DNA from 4 places in the Photobacterium piscicola genome. Region 3 is predicted to be linked to each of the others. Evidence: predicted binding sites of a transcription regulator. Region 3 holds the regulator's gene; each other region holds the start of a gene.
The links. Region 3 encodes PurR, which represses purine synthesis genes. Its sites were predicted from a motif close to TNANGNAAACGTTTNCNTNA; they were not measured.
Positions count from the first base shown of each region.

Region 1: purM (phosphoribosylformylglycinamidine cyclo-ligase) is a predicted target of PurR. The motif match lies at 1,691-1,710, and genes of this name have one in related genera.
Region 2: folD (bifunctional methylenetetrahydrofolate dehydrogenase/methenyltetrahydrofolate cyclohydrolase FolD) is a predicted target of PurR. The motif match lies at 2,352-2,371, and genes of this name have one in related genera.
Region 4: glyA (serine hydroxymethyltransferase) is a predicted target of PurR. The motif match lies at 2,673-2,692, and genes of this name have one in related genera.

Region 1 covers NZ_CP175534.1:1,017,512-1,021,730, reverse strand. The annotation lists gene ACJZU6_RS05025 (uracil-xanthine permease family protein) at 1-850, shown strand, start outside; gene upp (uracil phosphoribosyltransferase) at 944-1,570, opposite strand; gene purM (phosphoribosylformylglycinamidine cyclo-ligase) at 1,772-2,812, shown strand; gene purN (phosphoribosylglycinamide formyltransferase) at 2,817-3,458, shown strand; gene ACJZU6_RS05005 (class II glutamine amidotransferase) at 3,539-4,219, opposite strand, start outside.
Region 2 covers NZ_CP175534.1:1,219,181-1,223,399, forward strand. The annotation lists gene ACJZU6_RS06065 (peptide MFS transporter) at 1-396, opposite strand, end outside; gene rfaH (transcription/translation regulatory transformer protein RfaH) at 845-1,348, shown strand; gene folD (bifunctional methylenetetrahydrofolate dehydrogenase/methenyltetrahydrofolate cyclohydrolase FolD) at 1,425-2,282, opposite strand; tRNA gene ACJZU6_RS06080 (tRNA-Arg) at 2,632-2,708, shown strand; gene tig (trigger factor) at 3,143-4,219, shown strand, end outside.
Region 3 covers NZ_CP175534.1:1,693,147-1,697,365, reverse strand. The annotation lists gene ACJZU6_RS08135 (iron ABC transporter permease) at 1-823, shown strand, start outside; gene ACJZU6_RS08130 (heme ABC transporter ATP-binding protein) at 820-1,611, shown strand; gene purR (HTH-type transcriptional repressor PurR) at 1,991-2,995, shown strand; gene ACJZU6_RS08120 (TfoX/Sxy family DNA transformation protein) at 3,362-3,949, shown strand.
Region 4 covers NZ_CP175534.1:2,691,437-2,695,655, forward strand. The annotation lists gene ribD (bifunctional diaminohydroxyphosphoribosylaminopyrimidine deaminase/5-amino-6-(5-phosphoribosylamino)uracil reductase RibD) at 1-655, opposite strand, end outside; gene nrdR (transcriptional regulator NrdR) at 680-1,129, opposite strand; gene glyA (serine hydroxymethyltransferase) at 1,347-2,597, opposite strand; gene glnB (nitrogen regulatory protein P-II) at 2,896-3,234, opposite strand; gene ACJZU6_RS12800 (hypothetical protein) at 3,340-3,744, opposite strand; gene purL (phosphoribosylformylglycinamidine synthase) at 3,929-4,219, opposite strand, start outside.

The DNA of each region.
Region 1 (4,219 bases), 680 kb from region 3:
TAAAACGGGTGGCGGTGACGTACAGCTTGTCGCTCATGATGTTGCATTATGGATTTCTGCTATTTCTCTGATTGTAACAATCAGTTTAAGTGTGTTTGCTAAAGGGATTTTAAAATTAGTACCAATTGTCGGAGGTATCACAGCCGGTTACATTACCAGTCTTGGCTTTGGCGTTGTTGATTTCACACCAGTTATTCAAGCAAGTTGGCTGGCAATGCCAAATTTCACTTTTCCAGAATTTAATCTTAATGCCGTACTATTTATGATTCCCGTAGCGATTGCACCGGCGGTAGAACATGTCGGTGATATGCTCGCAATATCCAACGTAACCGGTAAAGATTATCTTAAAAAGCCCGGGCTTCACCGTACAATGGCTGGTGATGGTATAGCAACGATTGCAGCATCATTAATGGGCGCACCACCAAACACAACCTATTCAGAAGTGACTGGTGCCGTTATGTTAACCAAAGCCTTTAATCCTGTGATTATGACATGGGCAGCGGTTACGGCCATTGTATTAGCGTTTGTCGGAAAACTGGGCGCTATATTGCAAACAATTCCAGTGCCTGTGATGGGCGGTATTATGATTTTATTATTTGGCTCAATCGCAACGGTTGGTCTTAATACTTTAATTACTCATCAAGTTAATCTTCATAAACCAAGAAACTTAGTTATTGTTGCAGTAACACTTGTATTTGGTATTGGTGGCATGGCATTTGGTATTGGTGAATTTAGTCTTCAAGGCATTAGCCTTTGTGGCATAGTCGCTATTTTATTAAACCTGATTTTACCGCATGATTTAGGTGAAGATGCAACCAGTATGCAAGTGGAAGATACTGAGCATCTGTAATGACTGTCGTTATTATTTATAATTTATTACCCTAAATAAAAAACCGGACATATCAGTCCGGTTTTTTTATATCAGCGATAATCAATACTAAAATTATTTAGTACCAAAGATTTTATCACCAGCATCGCCAAGACCAGGAACAATATATCCCTTGTCATTTAGCTTCTCATCAATAGCCGCAGTGTATAGCTCTACATCTGGGTGTGCTTTTTCTAGTGCTGCAATACCTTCAGGTGCCGCAACAAGTACCAATACCTTAAATTGAGTACAACCATGTTCTTTTAATAGATCAAGCGTTGCAATCATTGAACCGCCAGTTGCTAGCATTGGATCAACAACAAGTGCAATACGCTCATCAATGTTTGAGGCTAATTTATTAAAGTAAGGTACAGGCTCTAGTGTTTCTTCATCACGGTAGATACCAACAACACTAATACGTGCACTTGGCATATGCTCTAATACACCGTCCATCATGCCTAAACCCGCACGAAGAATTGGCACTACAGTCACTTTTTTACCTTTTAGTTGATCGATTTCTACTGGGCCATTCCAGCCTTCAATCATCACTTTTTCTGTTTCGAAGTCTGAAGTCGCTTCATACGTTAGTAGGCTGCCAACTTCGGTGGCCAATTCACGAAAACGCTTAGTGCTAATATCACCTTCACGCATAAGACCAATCTTATGTTTAACCAGTGGGTGTTTCACCTCAACGACTTTCATCTCGACTCCTGGGAACTAAATTATAAAAAAATAAAAAAATCGCAGCATTATATACCAAGCCAATCGATTGCCGATAGTCTCAAATGCGTAATTGATTAAAATTTAATTGCTACAACAATTTGACGCAAACGTTTGCTCTACTATGAGGACTGCTGGTATTATACGCTGGTTTTTTACTTTAATACGTTTGAGGGATCATCTGTGAGCAACAAAAACTCTTCTCTTAGTTACAAAGATGCTGGTGTTGATATTGATGCTGGTAATGCGTTAGTTGACCGTATTAAAGGCGTAGTTAAACGTACTCATCGCCCTGAAGTTATGGGTGGTATTGGCGGTTTTGGTGCTTTATGTTCCCTACCTACAAAGTACAAAGAGCCTGTTTTAGTGTCTGGTACTGATGGCGTCGGTACTAAACTTCGCCTTGCTATGGATCTAAAACAGCACGATACCATTGGTATTGATTTAGTCGCTATGTGTGTTAACGATCTGATTGTACAAGGCGCTGAGCCTCTATTTTTTCTAGATTATTACGCTACCGGTAAACTTGATATTGATACAGCTGCAAGTGTTGTTACTGGTATTGGTGAAGGCTGTATTCAATCAGGCTGTGCACTTATTGGTGGTGAAACGGCTGAAATGCCTGGCATGTATCACGGTGAAGATTACGACGTTGCCGGCTTTTGTGTGGGTGTCGTTGAAAAAGCAGACATTATTGACGGCTCTAAAGTTAGTGCAGGTGATGCCCTAATTGCTGTTGGCTCTAGCGGTCCACACTCAAACGGTTATTCATTAGTACGTAAGATTCTAGAAGTATCTCAAGCAGATCTTAATCAAGAACTTGACGGTAAAACACTGTCTGAGCACTTATTAACTCCAACTAAAATTTATGTAAAATCAGCATTAAAGATGATTGAAAATTGCGATATCCACGCTATTTCTCATATCACTGGTGGTGGTTTCTGGGAAAATATTCCTCGTGTATTACCACAGGGAACCAAAGCCGTTATTGATGGTAATAGCTGGCAGTGGCCGGCGATTTTTAACTGGCTACAACAAGCAGGCAATGTCGATACCTATGAAATGTATCGTACCTTCAACTGTGGTGTCGGTTTAGTGATTGCATTACCACAAGCACAAGCTGCACTTGCTATTGAAATTTTACAGGCAGAAGGCGAAAACGCATGGTTGCTTGGTAACATTGCTACGGCTACCGCGGGTGAAGAGCAAGTAGAGATTAACTAAAGCTATGCATAATATCGTTGTCTTAATCTCAGGAAATGGCAGTAATTTACAAGCGATTATTGATAGTTGCACTAATGGCATCATCAAAAATGGCCGTATTGCTGCTGTGATCTCAAATAAAGCCGATGCTTATGGCCTTAAGCGAGCCCAATTTGCCAACATAGAAACTGCTTCTATCGCGGCAACGGATTACGCCAACCGCCAAGATTATGATCAAGCTTTAATTGAAAAAATTGATGCTTATCAGCCTGATGTGATTGTGTTAGCCGGGTTTATGCGGATTTTATCTGCGAGTTTCGTCAACCACTATCAAGGAAGAATGCTTAATATTCATCCTTCCTTGTTACCTAAATATACGGGATTAAACACCCACCAGCGCGCCATAGATGCGGGGGATCGCGAACATGGCACCAGTGTCCATTTCGTTACCGAAGAGCTTGATGGTGGCCCCGTTATTTTACAGGCAAAAGTCCCCATTTTTACAACAGACAGTGTCGACGATGTTATTGAGCGTGTGCAACAACAAGAACATAATATCTATCCATTAGTTATTCAATGGCTGCTAACTCAGCGATTATTAATGCAAAATGGGGCCGCGGTGTTAGATGGTAATCAACTACCACCACAAGGTTACGCTGCACAATAATCATTATTTGATGCTCACAAAAAAGGCGATCTTATTAAGATCGCCTTTTTATTATTACTGATAAATCAGATCAATTGGGTTTAGCACGCATTAACGTCTGCTGCGACGGCATGATAAACCGTCTCGCCAAAATGGAATACGCGAAATTCACCACGTACCATCTTCTGCCAGCTTTCATCATTCGTTAGAGGCTGAGTTGCAATCACTGTCACTACATCATTCGCCGTTGTTTCACGTTGAAAATCAATCGTTACATCTTCATCAATTAATGATGCTTTACCAAACGGGGCGCGACGAGTGATCCAATGTAAGTTATTGGTACAATAACTCAGAACATAGTCACCATTACTCAGTAGCATGTTGTACACACCCAATTGGCGTAATGTGTCACAACACTCTGCAAAATAACTAAAAACAGGGGTCATATCTTCCGGCAATACCGGAAAACGAATTTCTAACTGGTTCATTAGCCAACAGAAAGCAATTTCACTGTCAGTATCACCCACTGCTTGATTACGGCCAGTAACTAATTGCTCATAACCTGTCAATTGACCATTATGAGCAAAAGTCCAATAATTACCCCAAACTTCACGTGTAAAAGGATGAGTGTTTTCTAAATTTACCCCACCACGATTAGCTTGACGAATATGACTTACAACGGCACGACTTTTTATTGGGTATTGTTGTACCAATTCAGCAATACGTGATTTACAGCTTGGATTGGGATCTTTAAAGGTTCGAAATCCTTTACCTTCATAAAA
Region 2 (4,219 bases), 470 kb from region 3:
AAATAGACCATTACCCACAATAAGGAACGCTAAACCAACATAGAAAGCGGTAACAGCATGGGGATCAACAACGCTGTGAGGTAGGGCTAGCGTAAATTGACCAATAGCCATCAATACGCCACCAATAATAATGGAGCGACGTTGACCTAAAATGTTGTCGGCAACCCAACCACCAATAAGAGGAGTAAAGTAAACTAAGCCAGTGTAGATACCGTATAAGTTAAGCGCTTCTTCTGTGGTCCACCCAAGACCGCCATCAATGGTTTTATCTGTTAGATATAAAACCAGAATTGCTCGCATTGCGTAATAAGAAAAGCGTTCCCATAGCTCTGTTCCAAATAAAAGGAACAAGCCTTTTGGGTGGCCCAGAAGGGTACCACTACTATTATGACTCATAGGATTCTCTATTTTATTTTAATTAGTGTGTGTTTGCTCATTCATGTAGGTTTATAAAGCACAATATATTTAACTGCAAGTTTTTACATTTAACGAACAATAATAAAACATTATAAGAAGCTGATAAATAAGCGATTGTGTGTTTATTGCTCAGTTATGAAAAATCAAATTCCATCATGCAGAGCTGTATCTTACACTATTCTGTCTTTTAAAATTAGCTTTTTATATTGTTTTTGAGTCTTATATTGGTCGCTTATATCATCAGTTGGGAATATTCATGTATGTTACAATTTCAGTGGTGAATATTAGCCAATAATATCGTTTAAACCTATAGCCATAGAATATAAAGGCACTATGCCATCCTAAAATCGAGGTAAAAGGTGAGAGATGTAAATCAGTATTAATTTTGTATATACTAATAAAAGTTAAGATTTTATTGGGGTTGATAATGAAAGATTGGTATCTACTTTATTGTAAGCGTAGTGAACAAGAACGCGCAGTGATCAATCTTGATCGTCAAGGGGCTGAATGTTATTACCCTCAGGTTGTGGTAGAAAAAATTGTTCGTGGTAAACGTTGTGAATGCTATGAGCCGTTATTCCCAAGCTATGTTTTTGTTACTTTTGATCCTGAACAATTAAGTTTCACTACGGTACGTTCAACGCGTGGGGTCGCAGATTTTATTCGTCAGGGGGCAATGCCACAAATTGTTAGCGAAGAGCTTGTTTATAATTTGATGCTTAATGAAGATAATGATTCATATAAAGATATGTTTGAATCATTACCTCAGCAGGGGGATAAATTAGTCTTAGAGCAAGGTAAATTTAAAGGTCTTGACGCTATTTATCATGAGCCTGATGGTGAGAAACGCTCATTTATGCTGATTAATTTGCTGGGTAAACAAGTAAAAGTCAGTGTAGAGAATACTGATTTAGTAAAAAACAAAGAATAATAGCAATAAAAAAGCGAGTATGTTGCTACTCGCTTTTGTATATCCCATCATACGCTATTGTTGTTCGCTCATGTGTTTATGCTGAATGGTATTGTTCACAGGCGAGCAACGTATTCTCAATTAAGGTTGCTACCGTCATTGGTCCTACACCACCCGGAACTGGTGTAATATGCTTTGCACGTTGACAAGCAACATCAAATTCAACATCCCCACATAATTTGCCATTTTCAAGGCGATTAATACCTACATCAATCACTGTTGCGCCAGGTTTAATCCAATCTCCAGGAATGAAATTAGGTTTACCGACAGCGACGACCAATATATCAGCTTGGCGAATGTGACCTTCAAGATCTTGCGTAAAGCGATGGCAGGTTGTTGTCGTTGCTCCTGCTAGTAATAGCTCTAATGTCATTGGGCGTCCAACAATGTTTGATGCGCCAACAATCACGGCATGCTTACCGCGCACTTCAATATTATAACGTTCAAGAAGCGTGATAATACCCTTTGGAGTGCATGAGCGTAATTTAGGAATACGCTGGCTAAGACGGCCGACATTATAAGGGTGGAAGCCATCAACATCCTTTTCTGGATCGATGCGTTCAAGAATTCGTGTGCTATCCATACCCGCAGGTAGCGGTAATTGCACGAGAATACCGTCCATTGTGGGGTCTTGATTGAGTTCATCAATCAAATCGAGTAATTGCTGCTCAGATGCTGTGCTGGGTAAATCGTATGATTTTGAAATAAAGCCAACTTCTTCACACGCTTTGCGTTTACTACCAACGTAAATCTGCGAGGCAGGATCTTGACCTACGAGAACAACCGCTAACCCAGGTGCGCGTAATCCGGCATCGGTGCGAGCTTTGACTCTTGCAGCAACTTCTTGTCGTACAGTTTGGGATATGATTTTCCCATCAATAATTTGAGCGCTCATGGTGATCCTTTGTTGTGTTGGTTAACGTATCAACGCTGATATTGTGGCAGATTACAAATGTAATTACCATTAAGCAAACGTTTGCTATTTGATAATATATTGAAATTGAATCAAGAATTAAGGTAAGAGTAGATAATGACGAATAAAAAGAATGTTGCCGAAAGAAATTATCAGTAGGGAAGAGGAGGAATGTTTGACGTGGTTTGCTTGAAATATTTGCTTAAATAGGGTGTTTTTGTTGTATATTTAACCAGTTAGCCATTTGATATCGGAAAAATAGAGTAAAGGGATTGACCTTACCTTACAGCTACGTATAATCCTGCCTCGTAGCTCCTTGCTACACAATGATGCGCCCTTAGCTCAGCTGGATAGAGCACGTCCCTTCTAAGGATGTGGTCGCAGGTTCGAATCCTGCAGGGCGTACCATCTCTTCTCTTCATTATCATTTCTTTGAATCATCAATCTCTTATTTTCTAGTGTTAGATCTATTTCACGACTATTTTTCTATTCTACTATTGTTGAAATTTTTCCTAATTAGCTCGTTTTTCCGACATTTAAACCAAAAAAAAGGGTTTTAAAGCGATTATTTTCATTTTTCCCCTTGAAATGATATTTCTAGCCCCTATCTTGTAAGGCAGTTAAAGAGATCGCTCGCGTTTAAAGGTATCTACCTCGACGTCACGCTTACGTGTCGTTATAATAGCGCGCTCTGATAAGTAGGTGACCTACTATCAGAATCTTGATGAAAGAATTTAGGCGTTATGGTTTTCGAGCTGTAACATGAAAGGATGCCACCGTCAGTAAATGGCTGTTCGGCAACACCACTCAGAAAAGCTGAGTAAGTTTTGAGGTTAAATATAATGCAAGTTACCGTTGAAACCACTGAAGGTCTAGAACGCCACCTAACTATTACAGTTCCTGCTGCAAACATCGAAGATGCTGTTGCTGCTGAACTACGTAAAATTGCTAAAACTCGTCGTTTCGACGGTTTCCGCCCAGGTAAAGCACCAATGAAGATGGTTGCTAAAATGTTTGGCGCTTCTGTACGTCAAGACATCCTAGGTGAAGTAATGCACCGCCACTTTATCGAAGCTATCGTTAAAGAAAAGATCAATCCAGCAGGCGCGCCAACTTTTACTCCAGTAGAAATGGCTGAAGGCAAAGATCTAGTATTTAAAGCTTCTTTTGAAGTTTTCCCTGAAATCGAACTAGTTGGTCTAGACAAAGTTGTTGTTGAGAAGCCAGTTGTTACAGTAACTGATGCTGACGTTGACGGCATGCTAGATACACTACGTAAGCAACAAGCTACTTGGACTGACGTTGAAGCAGCAGCTGAAGCTGATAGCCGTGTAACTATCGATTTCGTTGGTACTATCGATGGCGAAGAATTCGACGGCGGTAAAGCTGAAGGTTTCGCACTTGCTATGGGCCAAGGTCGTATGATCCCTGGTTTCGAAGAAGGTGTTGTTGGTCATAAAGCAGGCGAAGAGTTTACTGTAGAAGTAACTTTCCCTGAAGAATACCATGCAGAAAACCTAAAAGGTAAGTCAGCAGTATTTGCTATCACTCTTCACAAAGTTGAAGCACAGCAGCTACCTGAACTAACTGAAGAGTTTGTTGCTAAGTTTGGTGTTGAAGACGGTTCTGTTGAAGGTCTTAAGACTGAAGTTCGTAAGAACATGGAACGTGAACTTAAGCAAGCTGTTAAAGGCCGCATTAAAGATCAAGTTCTTAACGGTCTTGTTGAGCAAAACGACATCACTGTTCCTGCAGCGCTTATCGATCAAGAAATCGAAGCACTACGTAAGCAAGCAGCACAACGTTTTGGCGGCGATGCTAAGAACATGCCTGAACTACCACGTGAATTGTTCGAAGAGCAAGCTAAGCGTCGTGTAGTTGTTGGTCTATTAGTTGGTGAAGTAATTAAAGCTGAAGAA
Region 3 (4,219 bases):
TGGTGCCATACTTGCGATCTGCGGAGCGGTGCTACAAGGGTTGTTTCGTAATCCTCTTGCCGATCCGGGCATTATTGGTATTTCAGGAGGTGCTGGCCTAGGTGCTGCGTTTGCGATCATTTTATTTGCCCCATTAATGGCGCAATACCCTTTATTAATGAATATTGGTGCTGTGCCCTTCTTCGCTTTTTTGGGTGGCGCGCTGAGCACATATTTGGTATATCACCTCGGCACTGATAAAAACGGCACATCTGTCGTGGTAATGCTATTAGCAGGTGTCGCAATTGGTGCTATTTCTGGTGCTGGTTTGGGGCTACTTAACTATATTGCCGATGATCAAGCGCTACGTGATTTTTCATTATGGTCAATGGGATCACTTGCAGGGGCGACTTGGTCAAGTATCTGTCTTGCCTTTGTGAGCCTCATTGTTATCTATTATTATTGTTATCGCCAAGCTAATGCATTGAACGCCTTTTTATTAGGAGAAGCTGAAGCCCGCCATATGGGAGTGGATGTTCAACATCTAAAGCGCAGTTTAATTATTGTATGTGCTGCTGGTGTGGGGATTACCGTTGCTATTACAGGTCCTATTGGCTTTATTGGTCTGGTGATCCCCCATTTAGGGCGCATGATTTCAGGCCCTAATCATAAAACATTATTGCCAATCTCAGCTATTCTAGGTGCTTTAATTTTACTTGTCGCAGATATGATCGCGCGTAGTGCGTTTGCACCACAAGAACTCCCCGTTGGTATTATTACCGCTATTTTAGGCGCTCCATTCTTCATTTATCTATTGAATAAACAAAAAGGCAGAATCGCATGACGGTAACCTCTGCACGCCCAACTGTCATTTCGGCACGTGATTTGCAATTAACATTGGCAGGAAAAGTATTATTAGATGACTTTAATATTGATATAAAAGCGGGTGAAATAACGGCGCTACTTGGGCCTAATGGCGCAGGAAAAAGCACGTTACTTAAAATACTCTGCGGTGAAATGACACCTGAAAATGGGCAGGTTACATTTTTTAATCGCGATATTGAAGATTGGCAACGATCTGAATTGGCGTGCCATTTAGGTATTTTACCGCAACACAGTTCGCTGTCTTTCGCCTTTACCTGTAAAGAAGTGGTTGAACTTGGCACTATGCCGCTATGTTTGTCACGCCAAGAAATTGACGATATCACCCTCACAACCATGCGTAATACTGATGTTCTTCATCTTGCACCACGCTTATATCCCACGTTATCAGGGGGTGAAAAACAACGAATCCATTTCGCACGCGTGCTAACACAACTCAGTCAAGCTGATGATAAATGTATTCTAATGTTAGATGAGCCAACATCTGCCTTAGATCTCGCCCACCAGCATAAAACGCTACAAATGGCACAAACCATGGCAGCAAAAGGTGCCGCGGTTATCATCGTATTACATGATCTCAACTTAGCTGCGCAATATGCTCAACGTATGGTCATTATTCAACACGGTAAGATTCAAGCCGATGGATCACCATGGCAAGCATTACAGCCTGAAATAATTAACAATGTCTACGGTTGGAACATTTCCGTACATCCCCACCCTGTTCATGGTTATCCTTATCTACTATCCTAGTATTAAAGTTCATCGTCTTTTTGATTATCTCTTGTAAATTTCAGTAAAATTACTGAAATTTACGATTTTTTGTTGATAGTTATCAAATAATTTACTCCCAGACAATTGAAACGTTGCACTACGCGTAACACTCAGTAAAATGTGAACGCAAGCGATTACACTTGAAAAATATGCAATAATTATAAAGCCGCGAATAAATGCGGCTTTTAGTGTTAATACTATTTAAGTATGCAGTAGACACATTATTGGTGCCAAATTGAATAATTAACGAGAGACTTTACCGAAAAACATTGAATTATATTCATCTCAGTAATTACTCAATTTGGTACCTCACGATTAGCTAGAAACATCTCTAGCACCCATTATTAGAAGAATAAATATGGCAACCATTAAAGATGTTGCACGTATGGCTGGCGTTTCAACTACAACAGTTTCACACGTGATCAATAAAACGCGCTTTGTCGCAGAAGCAACACAGAAAAAAGTACTTGCTGCTGTTGAAGAGCTTAACTACGCACCAAGTGCTGTTGCGCGTAGCCTAAAATGTAATACAACCCGTACAATTGGCATGCTAGTCACTAAGTCAACCAACCCTTTTTTTGCTGAGGTTGTACATGGTGTTGAAGAGTATTGCTACCGTGAAGGTTACACGCTCATTTTATGTAACACTGAAGGTAACCTTTCTAAGCAATATGATTATTTGCGCATGCTTGCAGAAAAGCGTGTCGATGGCTTATTGGTAATGTGTTCTGATCTTGATCAGAAATTACTGGATTTACTTGAGCGTCAAAAAGACCTACCAATGGTAGTGATGGATTGGGGTCCAGAAAGCCCACATACTGATAAAATTCAGGATAATGCTGAGCAAGGTGGCTACATTGCGACTAAGTATTTTATCGATCATGGTCATAGCCGTATCGGTTGTTTATCAGGCCACAACGATAAATCAACGTGTCGTGAACGTCTAAAAGGCTTTAATAAAGCAATGGCAGAAGCAAACTTAGCAGTTAACGAAAACTGGATTCTTGAAGGTGACTTTGAGTGTGATTCAGCCGTTGAAGCTGCTGAGAAGTATATTGCAATGACAGATCGCCCAACCGCCATTTTCTGTTTCAATGATATTATGGCAATGGCACTGATCAGTACTTTTGAACAAGCAGGGTTACGCGTTCCTGGTGATATTTCAATTATTGGCTACGACAATATTGATCTTGCGCCTTACTTCGCGCCACCATTAACAACTATCCATCAGCCAAAGCGTCGTTTAGGTAAAACCGCCATTAAGATTTTAATGGAACGCATGAAGAACAAAGATCATGAACCTCAAATCTTTGAAATGACGCCAGCCATCGTTGAGCGCAAGTCAGTAAAGGATTTACGCTAACACGCCCCCTTTTGATTGAGCCAATATTTTTATTGGCTTTTTTATAGCTAATGAATTTCGCTCGATGATCCTACAAAAAATATCTTATTCTCAAAAACATGAACAAACTCACAGATTCATCAGCTTTAATTAATATTAAAACTTACCTTTTTAAAAGATCGAATATAATAGGTCTTGTAAATACATATAATAGTAAGCAAAAGACTTACAAATTATAAATAATACTTCTATATTGATAATATTATTTATAAAGTGATACATGGATGATTTAGAGTAGGAAAATTCTCTCGTAAATAACTTTAATAATAAGTCAATTTACGACTACTTTAATGTTAGGTGACACTCATTTATTCACCGAGTAGAAGTATGGATAAACCAATATTAAAAAACTCATTAAAATTATTAGACCATTTAGGTAATGTTAAATCGCGTTCTATATTTGGTGGCTTTGGTATTTTCGCAGGCGAAGCAATGTTCGCACTTGTGGTTAATAATAAACTTCACCTAAGAGCAAACGCTAAAACTGAAGAGGAGTTTCAACAAGCGGGATTAGAACCGTACATCTATAAGAAACGTGGGTTTCCTGTAATAACTAAACATTACGCAATTCTTGATGAATGGTGGGAAGAACCTGAAAAAATAATAGAGCAAGCTAAATATTCTCTTGAAGCAGCACTTGCTGATAAAAAAGCAAAAGAATGTTGCGCGCCAGCTAGGATAAAAGATTTACCTAACTTACGCCTATCAAATGAAAGAATGCTCAAAAAAGCAGGTATTCAAACTATTGATCAACTATACGATCTTGGTGCACTCAACGCCTATAAGGCATTACAAAAAACACAAGAGGCATCATTAAGTTTAGAATTATTATGGGCTCTAGAAGGTGCTATACATGGCCAACATTGGTCTGTAATACCAGAAAGTAGACGTAACGAACTGCTCGCAAAACTATAATAAATATATTCGTCAACTGGCTAAGTGACGCTTAAGAATAAAGAGGCTCAGTGCCTCTTTAATTTATTTTATTCGATATCTGCATATAATCTTTCCAAACTATCCTTACTTGAACCTGCACTTCCTCTGAACACATCTTACTGTGTACATTAATTATACAGCACAATTAAAAATACACATTCCATGAAGAAATAGTTATCCAAGATCCTGTTTATTCTTTATATCGAAAATCATAGATACATCCTTCATAAAAACGTATTTTTAACGTTC
Region 4 (4,219 bases), 1.0 Mb from region 3:
GAACAGATGCATCAAGCTCATTCCAGCGTACATTAAGTGAAGGATCGTCAGCAATAACCGTCGCACTGGTCGACAAAATAGCCCCAGCACAGGCACGAAATTGTTGAACATCCGATCGCGCTTTAGGGCCAGTGATCCATTTACTGGCCCCATTTGCTAACGCAGTTCGCCCATCTAAACTCGCGGCAAGTTTGAGCTCAACATAGGGCATTTGATGGGTCATTTGTTTAATAAAGCCAGGATTCAATGCTTGTGCTTGCAAAGCTAAAATACCAATATCGACTTGAATACCTGCCGCTTGCAACAATGCAATACCCCGCCCAGCAACAGCAGGATTAGGATCCACCATCGCACACACAACCCGTGCCACATTGGCATTAATTAATGCTTCAGCACAGGGCGGCGTTCGACCATAATGAGAACATGGTTCTAAGGTAACATAGACGGTCGCCCCTTGAGCACGTTGTTGTGCCTGCCGTAATGCAAACACTTCAGCATGGGGTTGTCCTGCTTGATAATGATACCCTTCACCAACAATGTCGCCATTATTTACAATCACGCATCCTACCTTAGGGTTAGGTGCTGTGGTATAACGACCGCGCTGAGCCAGTACTATTGCTCGCGACATCATTTGTTGATCAGTGTGTGTCATTATTGTTGGTCTTAACGATTATTTGTTTTAACGTTCCAGCTTAGCGATTTCTTCACCAAACTCACGGATATCTTCAAAACTACGATAAACAGAAGCAAAGCGGATATAAGCGACTTTATCCAATTCTTTTAAAGCTTCCATCACTAAATTACCTATCATCTCAGATGGTACTTCACGTTCACCGGTTGCTCGAAGACAAGATTTTATACTATTTACCGCACGTTCAATGTCGTCAGTACTCACGGGACGCTTTTCTAGCGCACGTTGAATACCACCGCGTAATTTTTCTTCATTAAACGGATCACGGTTGCCATTCGTTTTTACTACGCGAGGCATCACAAGTTCTGCCGTTTCAAACGTAGTATAGCGTTCATTGCACGCTAAACATTGGCGACGTCGGCGCACTTGGTGGCCATCTGCAACCAATCGAGAATCGATTACTTTGGTGTCATTTGCACCGCAAAAAGGACAATGCATTTAGCCTCCTACATTCAATCGACTCAGTGTAACTCATTTCATCACTTTAATGAGACTATCCCCTTCCTTTTTTATAATAAATAGCCTTAAAAGTAACAATTATCATCAATAATGGTACATTTTATGTTATTTAGACAACAAAAAAGGCTTACCTCTAAACAGGCAAGCCTTATCTTGATATGCAATAATAGGTATTTAATACCGTATCATGACTAAATTATGCGTAAACGGGAAGACGCTTACAAATTTCAAGCACTTTCTCTTTAGTCGCTTCAATAACAGCAGCATCATTGATGTTATCTAAAACATCACACATCCAGCCTGCAAGTTGACGTGCATCATCGGCATCAAAACCACGACGAGTAATTGATGGTGTACCTACGCGAATGCCTGAAGTTACAAATGGGCTACGTGGATCATTGGGTACACTGTTTTTGTTAACAGTGATATTTGCAGCACCCAATGCTGCATCTGCTTCTTTACCAGTGATACCTTTATCAATTAAATCAACAAGGAATAAATGGTTTTCTGTACTACCAGAAACGATGTTATAACCGCGCTTAATAAATTCAGCTACCATTGCTTTAGCGTTCACAACCACATTTGCTTGGTAAACTTTAAACTCAGGTTCCATCGCTTCTTTAAAGGCCACCGCTTTCGCTGCGATAACATGCATTAACGGGCCGCCCTGACCACCTGGGAAAACAGCAGAGTTAAGCTTTTTGTAAAGATCTTCGCCTTCGTTTGACAAAATCAAACCACCACGAGGGCCAGCTAATGTTTTATGGGTTGTTGTAGTAACAACATGTGCATGAGGCACAGGGTTTGGATAAACACCGGCCGCAATTAAGCCCGCAACGTGTGCCATATCAACGAATAAGTAAGCGCCAATTTTATCAGCGATTTCACGCATTCTTGCCCAATCAACCACTTGCGAGTAAGCCGAGAAGCCACCAATGATCATTTTTGGTTTATGCTCTAACGCTAATGCTTCCATTTCTTGGTAGTCAATTTGACCATTTTCATCGATACCGTAAGGAATGATGTTGTATAACTTACCCGAGAAGTTTACAGGTGAGCCGTGCGTTAAGTGACCACCGTGTGCCAAACTCATGCCTAATACCGTATCACCCGCATTCAATAATGCCATGTAAACCGCATTATTGGCTTGAGAGCCAGAGTGTGGCTGAACGTTCGCGTATTCTGCACCAAATAGCTGACACGCACGGTCAATCGCAAGTTGCTCAGCTTTATCGACAAACTCACAACCACCGTAGTAACGCTTACCAGGATAACCTTCAGCATATTTATTTGTTAGCTGAGAACCTTGTGCTTCCATTACACGTGGGCTGGTGTAGTTTTCAGAAGCAATCAACTCGATGTGTTCTTCCTGACGGGCTGTTTCTTCCTGAATAGCTGCAAATAGTTCCGCATCATAATCAGCAATATTCATATCGCGCTTTAGCATCTGTATCTCCTGACTCGGCAAAGTTTTATACTATTTTTAGTGATAAACGAAAAGTCACAAACCTAGACGCCACGCGGGCGCAATCGTTTCCGTTTTCATTTCTTATCTGTAGTCTATATTACATAAATTGATCTAAATCAGAAAGTCCTAAATGTGGTTTTCTTTGTTGTAACAGTAATCAGTTACTAAATTGACGTCATGATTCAATGGTTATTTATTGACATAAAATACAGCCATAAAAAAGGAGCTGCACTGTGGCAACTCCTCTTGATGTTTCATCATGATTAACCATCACAAATTAAATAGCATCTTCATCTTCTTCGCCGGTACGAATACGTACCACACGCTCAATATCAAACATGAAGATTTTACCATCGCCAATTTTACCTGTTTGGGCTGTTTCTACGATGGTGTCGATACATTGCTCTGCAACTTCATCAGTCACTACAATTTCAATTTTCACTTTAGGTAAAAAATCAACCATGTATTCGGCACCACGATAAAGCTCAGTATGGCCTTTTTGACGACCAAATCCTTTGACTTCTGACACTGTCATGCCTGTGATACCCACTTCCGCTAACGCTTCGCGAACATCATCAAGTTTAAATGGCTTAATAATGGCTTCAATTTTTTTCATTATCATCATCCTTTGCTGAGCAGAAGATCGGGATCGTGATTACGAACACCGACTTGATTAAATTAAAGCTATTATCACAGATTCAATGCAGTAATTTAATACCATTTAATATTCTTTAATGTAATTAGTCTCCATTCGTCGCAAAAGTAGCGACACGGAGTACAGTAATACCAAGCCATTGATCACCATAATAACAATATCATGATGTTTAACCGGAAAAATATTAGGAATAAAAGGAATTAAACTCACTTGAAGAAATAACGTTGCAGCCGGAATGTAAAAATAAAGTGGTATAAACCCCCATTTCTTACCTCGAAATAATCCAATACAAGCAAGTATTCCTGAGATCAATACCAATATAGTGACACTCATCGGTACCATGCTAAGTAAATCAAAGCGTAAGGCTTGAATGATCATATCAAAATGTTGAATAAGACCAATAACAACTAACACTGCAAGTAATTTAGTTGCACCGATTAGACGGTAACTACTGGGAACATCCCATCCCATTGTTTCATCCTTGTAACGACGCCGTGGTCATTTTTACGTATTCGTTACGTTAATTATCCCAATGTTCTTTCCCGGTTAATGTGATCAATATCAACTTCATATTTAAATTTATAAGTGTCACAGTTACAGTATAAAAAAAGCTGCCAATAAATGACAGCTTCTATATGTTTAATGAATGTATCTATTAGCCTAGGTTAACCCGCGCATTACGGAACATTCGCATCCAAGGACTGTTTTCACTCCAATCATCTGGGTGCCAAGAGTTAGCCACGGTGCGGAATACTCGCTCTGGGTGCGGCATCATAATCGTGACTCGTCCATCTTGCGTGGTTAAACCTGTAATACCGTTTGGCGAACCATTAGGGTTAGCTGGGTAATTTTGAGTAACATTGCCGTAGTTATCAAGATAACGCAGCGCAATCGTGCCTGACTGCTCAATCGCCGCCAAATGCTCGCCATTACGTACTTCAACTCG